Regions from separate parts of the Streptomyces sp. NPDC001904 genome, predicted to be linked through region 3. Evidence: riboswitches for the same ligand, from Rfam matches in the RefSeq annotation. Region 3 holds a riboswitch; each other region holds the start of a gene.
What was found. Region 3 has a riboswitch for cobalamin ahead of ABT127_RS34205 (cobalamin biosynthesis protein). Riboswitches for the same ligand answer to the same signal wherever they lie in the genome.
Positions count from the first base shown of each region.

Region 1 (4,408 bases), on a different contig from region 3:
CGAGCCGGAGGCGCTGGCCGCTCCGGACACCGGGAGCTGGCGCGGCCGGACCCTGACCGAGGTGATGGAGACATCGCCGCAGGAGGTGGGCCGCTGGCTCGGGGATCCGGAGTTCCGGGCCGGGGGCGGGGAGTCGGTCGCCGATGTGTGTGCGCGGGTGTCGCGGTGGCTGGACACGCTCGGCGACCGGACGGGGGTGCCCGACGGCGGGCTCGTCATCGGTGTCGTGGAGCCCGAGCTGGCGCGTGCCGCCGTGGTGCACGCGCTGGGGGCGCCCCTGTCGGCCTTCTGGCGCTGCGACGTGGCGCCGCTGACCGTGACCGAGCTGAGCGGCCGCGACGGCCGCTGGAACCTGCGCTCGGGCCGGCCTCTCGCCGCGGAAGACTCCCAGGAGCCGCCGTCGCGGTAGCGGCCCGGCATCCGGGCCGACGAGAGAGGGCCCGCGGACGGATCCGCGGGCCCTCTCTCGTCCGGCTCGGTCGCGCTTGCTCGACCGGTCGGTTCAGTTCGCTGCCGGGACCGCCTGACGGGCCGCGGCGGGCTTGGGGTTGAGCAGACGCTCGGCCAGCTCTCCGAAGAGCAGCCCGAATCCGGTCCACAGCGTGATCTGGATGGCGAGCGCCGAGAGCCGGAAGCGCCAGAGCACGGCGGCCGGGAAGTGTTCGGGCACCTCGTTGATCACGGGCAGGAACTGGAAGGCCAGGCCGACGACCACGGCGAAGGCGAGAACGGCGACGACGGTCGCCCACCAGGTGCCGAGACGCGGCGCGAGCCGCTTGCCGAGCAGGGTGGCCGCGACCGCGAGGAGGACGCTGAGCACCATCATCAGGAAGTACAGGGTGGTCCGCTTGCCGATGGTGTCGGCGTTGCCGACGGCGGGCGGATTGGCGGGGTACTTCAGGAACGGGACGACGTACACGGCCAGCAGCGCGCAGCCCGACAGCAGCAGGGCCGTCGCACGCGGGCCGAAGCGGCCGACCCGGCCGAGCGCGAAGCAGTAGGCGAGTGCGGCGATGCCGCCGAAGGCGACGCCGTAGACGAGGACGCCGGTGGCCAGTCCGGCCGTGGACTGCAGGCCGCGGGAGACGAGTTCGACCTCGTCGCCGTGGGAGTGACCGGCGTGGCCCTCCTCGAAGCCGATGGCCTTCTCGACCAGCGGCTCACCGAGCCAGTAGGAGATGAGGAGGGCGAGCACGCCGGCCGCGAGACCGGCGAGCATCCCCCGAACGAGCAGATTGCGTACGGTGGTTGAGTTCATGGGAGTGCGACGTTCCTCCGCCTTCTCAGTGGCAGGGGAAGCCGAGCAGGTGACGGGCGTCGTGCACCCACTCGTGCACACCCGCCCCGCTGAACACGGAGGTGGCGCCCTGTTCGGCGCCGACGAAGTACAGCAGGACAAGCATCAGGATGCCGAAGAAAGCGGCCCAGGGGGCGATCGCCTTCAGCGGCAGCTTGGCCGGTATGACAGGAGTGGTGGCGGTCGGCTGGGCGACATGCTGCGCCATTGGCAGGGCCTCCTTCGGGAGTTCGCGTCCCGTCTCGGTGGTGCACATGGACGACCGTCCCGGGTCTGACTCACGCACAGCCCCACGAGGGCTGCGCGCTCACAGTGGCGCGACCGTGCCGGATTCCCACCGGCTTCCGTCGACCGTCGTCGATAACGGCACGACATTACCTTCTGTCGCGTGCATGGCCAAGGGCGGACGGAGACACCCGGTGAGCCTTCCGGCCAACTTCCGGCATCACGGTGGCTGAAAACAGCCTTTGGGAGGCAATGTGCGGAGCTGTCGACACCCCGTACCCCCTGAGAGTGCCTTCGGGTCGCGCCGCGAACGGGCGTCGACGACTTTTGTCAACGCACCGTCCAAATCCGCGCGTCGATCAAGGCGGCACAGTCGCGCGAGGCTGCCGACGGCGGCCCCCACAGACGCTCGCACGCGGGTGAGCTTGCGCTTTCCCGGCCCCCAAAGGCCGGTGTGCGCGCGGAATCTGAGGGTGGATCACGGTGATAGCATCCCGGCATCCGCGATCTTGATCCACTCGTCCTGCGCGCCTTCTTGCGATGTGCTCGCGTGTGTGCATCGCCGATCGGGTGACGCTCTGGGCCGTGTCGCGGGCCCTGACGAAGTGCATCTGTCGCCATGCGCCGAGAAAGGTTTCCATGACACAAGACGCACTGGTGTGGTGCCTGGTTGCGATAGCGGCGATATCCGTCGCCGCCGTTGTGGCACTCACCATCCGCAGTAGAGCGCTCGCGGCGAAGAAGCAGCGGTCGGAAGCAGATCTGCGTCAGCAGCTGAGTGCTCTGGAACGCCAACTCCACGGCTCTTCGGCCGAGTTGCAGAGGATCTGGACCGAGCGCGAGAGCGCGATCCTCGCCGCGAAGGAAGACGCCGAGGAGAACACCAAGGCGGTCCTCAAGGGCGCCGCCAGCTTCCTGCAGAGCCTCGCGGCCGAGCAGACCACCCTGCTGCACGCCGTGCAGCAGCGGTACGGAGGTCACGCCGTCCTCAGCGACCTCCTGGACGTGAACCACTCCAACGCCCAGATGGCGCGCAAGGCCCAGGGCATCGCCGTGATGTGCGGCGCGCCCCTCGGGCGCCGCAACAGGGCGGCCAGCGTCTACGACGTGGTCCGCAGCGCCCAGGGCCAGATCCGCAACTTCAGCCGGGTCGCGATCATGCAGCAGACCGGTCTCGCGCTGAAGGCGTCCGCGGTCGCGCCGGTCGCCCTCGCCGTGGCCGAACTCCTCGACAACGCTGCCAGCTTCTCGCAGCAGGACGCGCCGATCGAGGTGACCTTCCAGCGGATCCAGAACAACCTCTGCATCATCATCGACGACGCGGGCGTCAGCATGAGCGACGAGGACCGGCAGCGCGCGACCGCGCTGCTCTCCGGCGACGACGTGCCCCGCCTGTCGCAGCTCGGTACCCAGCCCAAGTTCGGCTTCCCCGTCATCGGTCTGATCGCCCGCCAGTACGGCTTCAAGGTGGATGTCACCGGAGTCTCCCGGTACGGCGGTGTCCGCGCCGTCGTGCTGCTGCCCGAGGAGCTGTGGACCATGGAGGAGACGCCGCCGAGGACCGAGGCACCCGTCAGCCGCATCCGTCGGACCCCGGCCCCCCAGGAGCAGCCGCCGCCCGAGCAGCAGGCCGAGCCGCCGGCGGAGACCCGTTCCGAGACGCGTACCGAGGCCCCGAAGCGCACGGTGCACGGGCTGCCGAAGCGGGGCGAGCGCCAGTCCCCCATCGCGAGCGTGCCGGACGCGTCGCCCCGCCGGCCCGCGTTCCCGGCCTCCGAGGGAGCGCCGCGCACCTCGGGCCGCAGCCTCGGCGCCCTCCAGCGGGGCACGCTCTCGGCCCGCAAGATCGACACCCCGTCCGCCGAAGGGTCTGAAGACGAATGACGCCAGACCTGTCCTGGATGCTCCAGGACATCGTGCAGAACGTGCCCCTGGCGCGGCACGCCGTCCTGCTCTCCGCCGACGGTCTTCCCCGCGGCTCGACGGAGGGTCTCGACCCCAAGGACGTCGACACCATCTCCGCCGCCATGGCCGGCATGCAGTCCCTCAGCCGTGCCACCGCCCATTTCGCCGGTTCGGCGAAGGACGGGGAGTGGAGCCAGACGGTCATCGAGTTCGACCACGGCTGGATCTTCCTGATCGGGGCCGGGCAGGGCGCCTACCTCGCCGCGGCGGCCGAGCCCGATGTCGACATGCAGCAGATCTCCTTCCGCATGCACCGGCTGGTGGCCCGCCTGGGCAACAACCTCACCTCGCCGCCCCGCGTCCCGACGGACGAGGCCGGGGCGGGCGGCTCCGCCGCGGCGGACCGGCCCGGCGCCACCGGCGCATCGGGGTTCGTGCTGCCCGAGCTCGACCGGGCGGTCGCGGAGGTGCGCGGCGCACGGCACGCCGTCCTGCTGGGCGGGGACGGACTGCCGCGCGGGGCGACCTCCGCGATGACCCGGGACCTGGCGGACACCATCTCCGCCGCGATGACCGGCATCCACGCGTACAGCAGGGTGACGGCCCAGTTCGCGGGCGCCGTCGAGGACGCGACGTGGCGGCAGACGGTCATCGAGTTCTCGCACGGCTGGATCTTCCTGATCGCCGCCGGTGAAGGGGCCTTCCTGGCCGCGTCCGCCGAACACGACTGCGACATCGAGGAGTTCACCACCCGGCTGCACCAGGTGGTGCCAGAACTGGGCGCCCGGTCCGCGCACGGAGGGAGGATCGGCGATGTCTGAGGATCCCGACGAGGGACTGGAACTCACCTCCCCCTTAGTACCGCTCTTCGTCATCACCAACGGGCGCGCCCTGCCGCCGGATCACCAGTACGCGCACACCGCTCTGGTGACGGCCGCCCGCGACGCCGAAGCCACCGTGCGCGCGCTGTCACCCGAGGCC
Region 1 is NZ_JBEOYI010000005.1:374,628-379,035, forward strand. It holds gene ABT127_RS11030 (histidine phosphatase family protein) at 1-409, shown strand, start outside; gene ABT127_RS11035 (CbtA family protein) at 503-1,258, opposite strand; gene ABT127_RS11040 (CbtB domain-containing protein) at 1,284-1,505, opposite strand; cobalamin riboswitch at 1,545-1,680, opposite strand; gene ABT127_RS11045 (ATP-binding protein) at 2,162-3,406, shown strand; gene ABT127_RS11050 (roadblock/LC7 domain-containing protein) at 3,403-4,248, shown strand; gene ABT127_RS11055 (DUF742 domain-containing protein) at 4,241-4,408, shown strand, end outside.
Region 1: another riboswitch for cobalamin. It lies ahead of ABT127_RS11040 (CbtB domain-containing protein); the one in region 3 lies ahead of ABT127_RS34205 (cobalamin biosynthesis protein).

Region 2 (4,408 bases), on a different contig from region 3:
TATCCGTACCCGCCGCCCGTGCCCGAGCACCTGCGGACGCTCATCGGGGTCGCCGTGCAGATGCTCCCGGCGATCCTGGCCGCGCGCAGGCAGGCCGGACTCGCGTCCCCGCCGCTGCCCCTCACGCAGCCGGGGGCGGCACCGCGCAGTGTCCGCCTGGAGATCGAGGGCGAGAGCGGGGGCGACTGGTACCTGCCGTTGGACGCCGCCGACGGCCCGGCCGGTCCGGACAACTGCGTCAGCCACATCGTCCTGCCCGAAGTGGAGTTCTGCCGGGTCGCGGCGGGCCACCTCTCACCCCGGGAAGCGGCCAAGAGCCAGCAGGGCGACCCCACGGCCGCCGTCGAGCTGCTGTACGCGATGGCATCGATGAGTCGCCTCTAGCACCGCACGGAGGTACGCCGCCCTGACGACGGCACTCCCGGCCAGGAGGGATGGCCGGTTCCGCCGTTGCGCCCTTCCGCGGGCCGTAGTGGCATCGTCCAGGCGGCCGATGGCGTACGGCACACCCCTTTCGACCGCGCCCGAGCGCCGTCGATCAGGGAGGGACGATGCCCGAGGACGAACCCGCCGCGCCGGCCTCGGCCGGCGGTGACATCGGCGTCGTGCTCGCAGGGGGCGGGGCGCGGGGTGCGTACGAGGCCGGCATGCTGGCGACCCTGTTGCCGGAGCTCGACGCGTGGGGGCAGCGGCCGACGATGTTCACCGGCACCAGCGCCGGTGCGCTCAACGCGGTGCTCTTCGCCTCGCGCGCACACCTGCCCGCCCGCCGGGCCGCCGACGAAGTCATCGCCGCCTGGCAGGGAGTGACGAAGGATCAGGTGTACCGGCCGCTGCTGCTGACAGCCTTGCCCATGCTCCTTCGGCAGTGCCTGACGCGCGTGGTGAACCCGTCCAGCTCCCCCCTGGCGGGCCTGCTCGACACGAGCCCCCTGCGGGCGACCTTGCGGACGAAGGTGGACTGGGACCAGCTCCACGCCAACACCGCGAGCGGTGCGGTCCAGGGCGTGGCCGTGGCCACGACGGCCTGTGGCAGCGGCCGCACGGAGATCTTCGCCGAGGGACCCGCCGCGGCCCGGCTGCCGGACTCCGACACCGACCGGGCGGTCGACTACACCCGGACCGTCCTGGACGTGGACCACGTGATGGCGTCCGCGGCGATTCCCGTGGCGTTCCCGCCCGTCAGGGTCGGACCCTCCGGCTGCTGGTACATGGACGGAGGCGTACGCCTCAACGCCCCCATCAAGCCGACGATCTCGCTCGGCGCCCGCCGGGTCGTGATCGTCGCCACCACCCCGCTGCGCGACCTGCCCCGCCTCGTGGACTGCGGGAACGAAGCCGCGCCGTCCGTCCAGGACGTCGTCGCCCAGATCGTCACGGGCCTGATGGGCGATCGCATGGTGGAGGACACGCGCACGCTCGGCAAGGTGGACGAGTTGCTCGAGTCCGGGGCGGAACGGATCAGCCCGCGCGGACGCCCGTACACCGTCGTCGAGTACCTCTTCGGCGGGCCGCCGCCCGGCCAGGGGGATCAGCTCGGCGAGAAGGCGGAATACGTCCTGGACACCTGCTTCCGGGGCATCCGCCGGCTGACCAACCCCGACCTGATGTTCCTCGCCGCGCTCCTGGGCCCGGGACGGAGCCGGGGCGAACTGCTCAGCTACCTCTTCTTCGAACCGGAGTTCACCAGCGAGGCCATCAATCTCGGCGTACGGGACGCCCGGATCATCCTCGACGAGGCGGGCGACGATCCGGGCAAGCTGTGGCGCACCGACTCCGCCTAGCCGCCGAACGTCCCGCCGCGTTCTGCCCGGTGAACCTGCCAGGCAGCCGGGCGGGCCGGTCGCGGTGCCCGCACGGATGGCATGATGGCCGAGGACATGGGCGGCAGCCGCCCGAGGAAACCGGTGCGAATCCGGTGCGGTACCGCCACTGTGATCGGCGAGCGGATCCCGACGAGCCACTGCCCCGCGCGGGTGGGAAGGCCGGGACGAGCGCGGACCCGAGAGCCAGGAGACTCAGGCTGTCGCCTCCTCGAAGCACCCCGGGGCGGAACTCCCCGGCGAGAGGAAGGACACGGCATGCCTGAACGGCTCGCCGACGAGACCGTGGCGACCGGGGGCCGGGCGGTCCCGTGCCGGGTGGTGGTGTGCCGCGACTGCTGCTGCGGCACCGTCAAGGTCAACGCCGATCACGCGGCCCAGACCGCGCGGCTGCGCGAGATCGCCCCGGTGCGGATCTCCGCCTGCCTCGACGTCTGCGAGCAGGCCAACGTCGTCGTCGTACAGCCCTCGACGGCCGGGCGGGCGGCAGGCGCCCGCCCGGTGTGGCTCGGCCTCGTCAACGACCCCGACGCCACCGAGGACATAGCGGACTGGGTACGGGCAGGAGGCCCGGGCGTCGCGGCCCGGCCCGACATCCTCGACCTCTACCTCATCGAACCGCCGCGCCGCACCGCCACCACCTCATGACGGACGAGGCCCGGCCGGAGCAGGTCGCCGAGGCGCTGCGCGACGTCGCGCGGCTCGGTGGATTCTTCGCCCTCGACACCCCCGCGACCCGGGACACCGACGACGGCGGTGGTCTCCGCGACGGGTTCGCCGCCCGCGCCCGAGCGGTCAACGACCGTTTCGGGACGGCCGAGTTGCGTGTCGGCGTCTCCGTCGCGCATCTCGGACTCGCGGCCCGGCTGTGGTCACCGGTCCTCGCCTGCGCGCTCCTGCACGGGATCGTGCCGACGATGAGTGCCGTGGAGTGGTCCGGCGACGGGACGGACCTGCGGCTGACCGCACCGCGGGGACGGCTCGCGGAGCGGCTGCCGTCGCCGGTCGAAGCCGTCCACGCGGAGGTCGACGACGTGCTGCGCGACGTGGAGGCCGGCCTCAGCGTCAAGGTGGCGCCGGGCCTGCTGGCCGGGAACTCGGCGTCCGCGCTGGTCGGTTCGGCGGCGCAACTGCTGCGCACCCGGCCCGCCCTGCGCGGCCCGCTCACCCGCCTGACCCGCGAGCTCCTGGAGACGGGCCGGCTGCGGGGCACCGGGCGGATCACCGGGCCCCGGCTGACGTTCCGCCGCAACAGCTGTTGTCTCTTCTACCGTGCCCCGGGCGGCGGCACGTGCGGGGACTGCTGCCTGACCGGTTGACCGGCCGCGTCAGTCCCCGACCTCCGCCTCCCCTTTCCGGAAGGTGTCCAGGATCTGCTCGGCGGCCAGCGTCGCGGTGAGGTCACCGTCGCGGACCCGCCGCTCCAGACCGGGGGTGAGCGCCCGTACCGCGGGATCGGCGTGCAGCCGGCCGAGGAGTTCGTCGCGCACCATCGTCCACGTCCAGTCGACCTGCTGCGTGCGGCGCCTCTCTGCGAGACGTCCCGTCGAGTCGAGGAGCGTGCGATGCTGCTCGATCCGCTCCCAGACCTCGTCGAGTCCGCTCTCCTCGCGGGCGCTGCACGACAGCACCGGAGGCGTCCAGAACGCGTCCTTGCCGTGCATCAGGCGCAGCGCGCCCGACAGTTCCCGCGCCGCCGAGCGCGCGTCGCGCTCATGCGGCCCGTCCGCTTTGTTCACCGCGATGACGTCGGCGAGCTCGAGGACACCCTTCTTGATGCCCTGCAACTGGTCACCGGTCCGCGCCAGCGACAGCAGCAGAAACGTGTCGACCATGTTGGCGACCGCAGTCTCCGACTGGCCCACGCCGACCGTCTCCACCAGGACCACGTCGTATCCGGCGGCCTCCATGACGACGATCGACTCCCGCGTCGCCTTGGCGACACCACCGAGCGTCCCGGCCGTGGGGGAGGGACGCACGAAGGCGGCCGGATCGACCGCGAGACGTTCCATCCGCGTCTTGTCGCCCAGGATGGAACCGCCCGTGCGGCTGGACGACGGATCGACCGCGAGCACGGCCACCCGGTGACCGCGCCCGGTGAGCAGGGAGCCGAACGCGTCGATGAACGTCGACTTCCCGACCCCCGGCACCCCGCTGACGCCGATCCGGCGGGCCCGGCCGCTGTACGGCAGCAGCTCCGTCAGCAACTCCTGCGCCAGGCGCCGGTGCTGGGGGCGCGTGGACTCGACGAGGGTGATCGCCCGCGCGACCACCGCCCGCTTGCCGGCCAGGACACCCTTGACGTACGTATCGAGATCGATGGGCACACCGTCACCGGCTCACTGGTCGTCGTGCCCGAGGTCCGCCGCGAGGCGCGCCACCAGGTCGTGCGCCGCGTCCGGGATCACGGTGCCGGGCGGGAAGACGGCGGCGGCTCCCATCTCCAGGAGCGTGGGCACGTCCTGCGGCGGGATCACCCCGCCCACCACGATCATGATGTCCTCGCGCCCCTCCTCGGCGAGCGCCTCGCGCAACGCCGGTACGAGGGTGAGGTGCCCGGCGGCCAGGGACGACACCCCGACGAT
Region 2 is NZ_JBEOYI010000024.1:117,000-121,407, reverse strand. It holds gene ABT127_RS30825 (zf-HC2 domain-containing protein) at 1-384, shown strand, start outside; gene ABT127_RS30820 (patatin-like phospholipase family protein) at 552-1,784, shown strand; cobalamin riboswitch at 1,898-2,020, shown strand; gene ABT127_RS30815 ((2Fe-2S) ferredoxin domain-containing protein) at 2,082-2,471, shown strand; gene ABT127_RS30810 ((2Fe-2S)-binding protein) at 2,468-3,142, shown strand; gene meaB (methylmalonyl Co-A mutase-associated GTPase MeaB) at 3,152-4,150, opposite strand; gene scpA (methylmalonyl-CoA mutase) at 4,163-4,408, opposite strand, start outside.
Region 2: another riboswitch for cobalamin. It lies ahead of ABT127_RS30815 ((2Fe-2S) ferredoxin domain-containing protein); the one in region 3 lies ahead of ABT127_RS34205 (cobalamin biosynthesis protein).

Region 3 (4,408 bases):
GAGCGAGCCGCAGATCGTCCTGCCCGACGACGGCGCTGAACGGATAAGGGACAGCCATCAGCCTTGATCCTCCGTGGAGTTGAGGCGCCCCGTCAGGGGCGCGGGGAACTGCGCGCTCAACCCCCACGAACGCGCACACGAGAACGAACCCATGGGGGTCCGGGGGCGCGGCCCCCGGGGACGGGACGGGAAGGGGCGGCGGGGGCGACCTTCCCGCCCGGCACTCACGACGGCGCTCCCGGGGGAACGAACGTCAGCCCCGCCGGGGCACCCCCCTCGATCAACCGCCACAGCGCATCCGTGTCGGCGTGCCGCTCGATGAGATCCCCGAGCCGGTCCAGCTGCTCCTCGCGCAGGTCGGCGAAGGACGTGTCCGGCGCCGGCACGAACCGCCGCCCGGCGGCCTGGGCGACCTCCCGCAGAAAGGCCCGCCGGAAGTCGTCCGACTCCAGCGACCCGTGCCAGTGCGTCCCCCACACGGCACCCACCCGGCACCCGTCCAGGAAGGCCTCCCCGCCCAGCACGTCGGCGACCCCGTGGTGGATCTCGTACCCCTCGACGTACGCGCCGAGCGCCTCGCCCACCGGCCGGGCGAGCGTCTTCTCGGCGGCGAACCGCACCCGTACGGGCAGCAGTCCGAGCCCGTCGACGACCCCGGCGCGCGACTCGACCTCGTCCTCGATGCGCTCGCCGAGCACCTGGAAGCCGCCGCAGATGCCGAGCACGGGCCGGCCCTCCGCGGCCCGCCGGGCCAGCGCGTCCGCGAGCCCGCGCTCGCGCAGCCACTCCAGGGCCTTCACGGTCCCGCGGGTGCCCGGCACCACCACCAGGTCGGCGTCGACGAGTTCCTCGGCCCGGTCCACGAACCGCACGACGACACCCGGCTCGGCGGCCAGCGCGTCCACATCGGTGAAGTTCGACATCAGCGGCACCGCGCACACCGCGACCCGCAGCACGTCCGCACCGGCGGGCGGCGCGACGACGGACTCGCGGACCGCGCCCCGCAGGGAGACCCGCAGCCCGTCCTCCTCGTCGATGCCGAGCCCGTGCTGATACGGCAGCACGCCGTAAGTGGCGCGCCCGGTGAGGGACTTGAGCATGTCGAGGCCGGGCTCCAGCAGTGTCACGTCACCGCGGAACTTGTTCACCAGATACCCGGCGAGCAGCTCCTGGTCCTCCGGCGCGAGCAGCGCCGTCGTCCCGAAGAACGAGGCGAAGACACCGCCCCGGTCGATGTCCCCGACCACCAGCACCGGCAGCCGCGCGGCCCGCGCGACGCCCATGTTCACGATGTCGGTGCGCCGCAGATTGATCTCGGCGGGCGAGCCCGCGCCTTCACAGATCACGGCATCATGACTGCCCCGCAGTTCCTCCAGGCACCCCACCACGGTGTCCAGCAGCGCTTCCTGGCGCGACCCGTGATAGCCCCGTGCGCTCATCTCGCCCACCGGCCTGCCCATGAGCACGACCTGGCTGCTGCGGTCGCTGCCGGGCTTGAGCAGCACCGGGTTCATCAGCGCGGTCGGCTCGACACGGGCGGCCTGCGCCTGCATCGCCTGCGCCCGGCCGATCTCGGCGCCCTCGCGGGTGACGAACGAATTGAGGGACATGTTCTGCCCCTTGAACGGCGCGACCTTCACGCCCTGCCGCACCAGCCACCGGCAGATCCCGGCGGTGACGACACTCTTCCCGGCATCGGAGGTGGTGCCCGCCACCAGCAGCCCGCCCCGGTTCATCGACGACTCCACAGCAACCGCCCGCCCACACAGACTCCCAGCGCCAGCACACTCACCCGCCGCGACAGCCGCGCGGCCCGTTCCACATCGGTCACCCGGACCGCCCGGCCCGTACCGTTCAGCACCGGCCGGTGCTCGACCCGTCCCGCGTAGGACAGGGTGCCGCCGAGCCGTACCCCGAGCGCCCCCGCGAAGGAGGCCTCGACGACCCCGGCGTTGGGACTCGGGTGCTGTCCGGCGTCCGCCCGCCACGCGGCCAGCGCGGCGCGGGGGCGCCCGCCGGCGAGGACGGCGAGGGCGCCGGTGAGCCGGGCCCCGGGCCAGCCCACGACATCGTCGAGGCGTGCGGAGGCCCAGCCGAACCGGCGGTACTTCGAAGACTTGTGCCCGACCATCGCGTCGAGCGTGTTCACGGCGCGGAAGGCGAGCAGCCCCGGCACCCCGCCGACGGCGCCCCACACCAGCGCGCCCACCACGGCGTCGGAGGTGTTCTCGGCGACCGACTCGACGACGCCCCGGGCGATCCCGTCCGCGTCCAGGCCCTGCGGGTCGCGCCCGCACAGCCGCGGCAGCAGTTCCCGGGCCAGTTCCACGTCCCCGGCCTCCAGCGCGGAGCCGACCGCCCGCGCCTCCCGGCCCAGCGAGGTCCCGCCGACCACGGCCCAGGTCGCGGCGGCCGTCAGCGCGACGGCGGCGGCGGGGGAGCGGCGTACGGCACGCGAGGCGACGGCTCCCACGGCGGCGGCGCCACCGGCGCACACCAGCGTGTGCAGCGCGCCCCAGCCGCGGTGGTCGCGCCACAGCCTCCGCTCGACGGCGCCCGCGGCCCGCCCGAACCCTGCGACGGGGTGCCCACGGCGCGGATCACCGACGAGCAGATCGCTCAACAGTCCTGCGGCGGCCCCGTACGCGAACACGCGCCCGGACCGCATGACGCCGCGCGGGGCGAACATGGCGGTAGTTGTCCTCACTCAGGGTGTCCACGCCCTGGTTCGACGAGACCGGCAGCGGGAGTTCCTGGCTCGCCCCCGGACGACCGGGGACTCACAGTGGCGGGACCGCGCCGGATTCGCACCGGCTTCCTCACCTGCTGCCGTATATGGCGTTGGAAGTGCACCACGCTCCGCGAAGGTGCGTCAACTTGCTGTTGACCTGGGGCGGGAGAGTGTGGGGAGGTCCACAGGGTTCCCGCGCCCCGAAAAGACACGCCGCGCGTCAGCGGATGCCTCGGGGGCGCGGGGAACTGCGCGACCGGCCACGACGAGAGCGGCACCCGGCACGGGACAGGCCGCGGCACACGCAGACACGGCGGGCCCGGACCAAGGAGGTCCGGGCCCGCCGAAAGGGCTGTCGCGGCTCAGGCCACGATCAGAAAGATCCCGTACGCCACGGCCGCGGCGCAGGCCGCGAAGCACGCGTACGCGCCGGAGGTGACGAGTGCCGCGGAGTCGCCCCGCTGCGCCGCCGACTCCTTCTTGGAGAGGCCGACGATGCCGAGGGTGAACAGGCCCACCAGGGCCACGGTCACCACGAGGCTGACGCCGAACACGGAACCGAGGGCCGCCCAGTCGATCTTCATAGCTGGTCCTGCTCCCTTACAGCGTGGCGCCGGCGGGGCGCGCGGGGTCGGCCGGCGCGGGGGCCGGGATGGTCGCCTTCACGTCTTCCGACTCCCCGATGACCAGGGTGCCGACCGGCGGCGGGGTGACCGCGGCGATGGCCGTGGTCACGACGCCCGCGGGCTCCGCGGTGGGCTCGGCGGCGGAGCCGACCTCGTCGGCGGTGACGTTCGTGTGGTCGATGGAGTCGCGGCGCGAGAGCTTCCAGATGACGCCCGAGCCGACCACGAGCAGCGCGGCGGTGAGGCCGACGCCCCACGGGCCCTGCTTGGTGAGGAACTCGGCGCCCGCGCCGACCAGACCGGCGGCCGGCAGGGTCAGACCCCACGCGACGAACATCCGGGTCGCGGTCGACCAGCGGACGACGCCGCCCTTGCGGCCGAGACCGGAGCCCATGACGGCGCCGGAGCAGACCTGGGTGGTGGAGAGCGAGAAGCCGATGTGCGAGGAGGCGAGGATCGCCGTCGCGGCGGACGTCTGGGCGGCGAAGCCCTGCTGCGGGGCGAGGTCGGTGAGGCCCTTGCCCATGGTGCGGATGATCCGCCAGCCGCCCAGGTACGTGCCGAGCGCGATGGCCGTACCGGCCGAGACGATGACCCACAGCGGCGGGTCGGCGTCGGGGGCGATGACCCCGCCGGTGATCAGGGCGAGGGTGATGATGCCCATCGTCTTCTGCGCGTCGTTCGTGCCGTGCGCGAGGGAGACGAGTCCGGCCGAGGCGATCTGGCCGGCGCGGTACCCCTTGCTGGTGGCCTTCGCGTCGGTCTTGGCGCTGATCCGGTAGGTCAGGCGCGTGGCGAGCATCGCGGCGAGGCCGGCGACGAGCGGCGCGGCGACCGCGGGGAGCAGGATCTTGGTGACGACGGTGCCGCCGTTGACCGAGGACCAGCCCATCGACATGACCGCGGCGCCGATGAGGCCGCCGAACAGGGCGTGCGAGGAGCTGGACGGCAGGCCGAGCAACCAGGTCAGCAGGTTCCAGAGGATGGCGCCCACGAGCGCCGCGAAGATGACCTCTGTTCTGAGGCCGTCCTCGTTGATGATGCCGCCGGA
Region 3 is NZ_JBEOYI010000031.1:65,290-69,697, reverse strand. It holds gene ABT127_RS34215 (putative cobaltochelatase) at 1-58, opposite strand, end outside; gene ABT127_RS34210 (cobyric acid synthase) at 225-1,736, opposite strand; gene ABT127_RS34205 (cobalamin biosynthesis protein) at 1,733-2,668, opposite strand; cobalamin riboswitch at 2,729-2,879, opposite strand; gene ABT127_RS34200 (hypothetical protein) at 3,094-3,315, opposite strand; gene ABT127_RS34195 (inorganic phosphate transporter) at 3,332-4,408, opposite strand, start outside.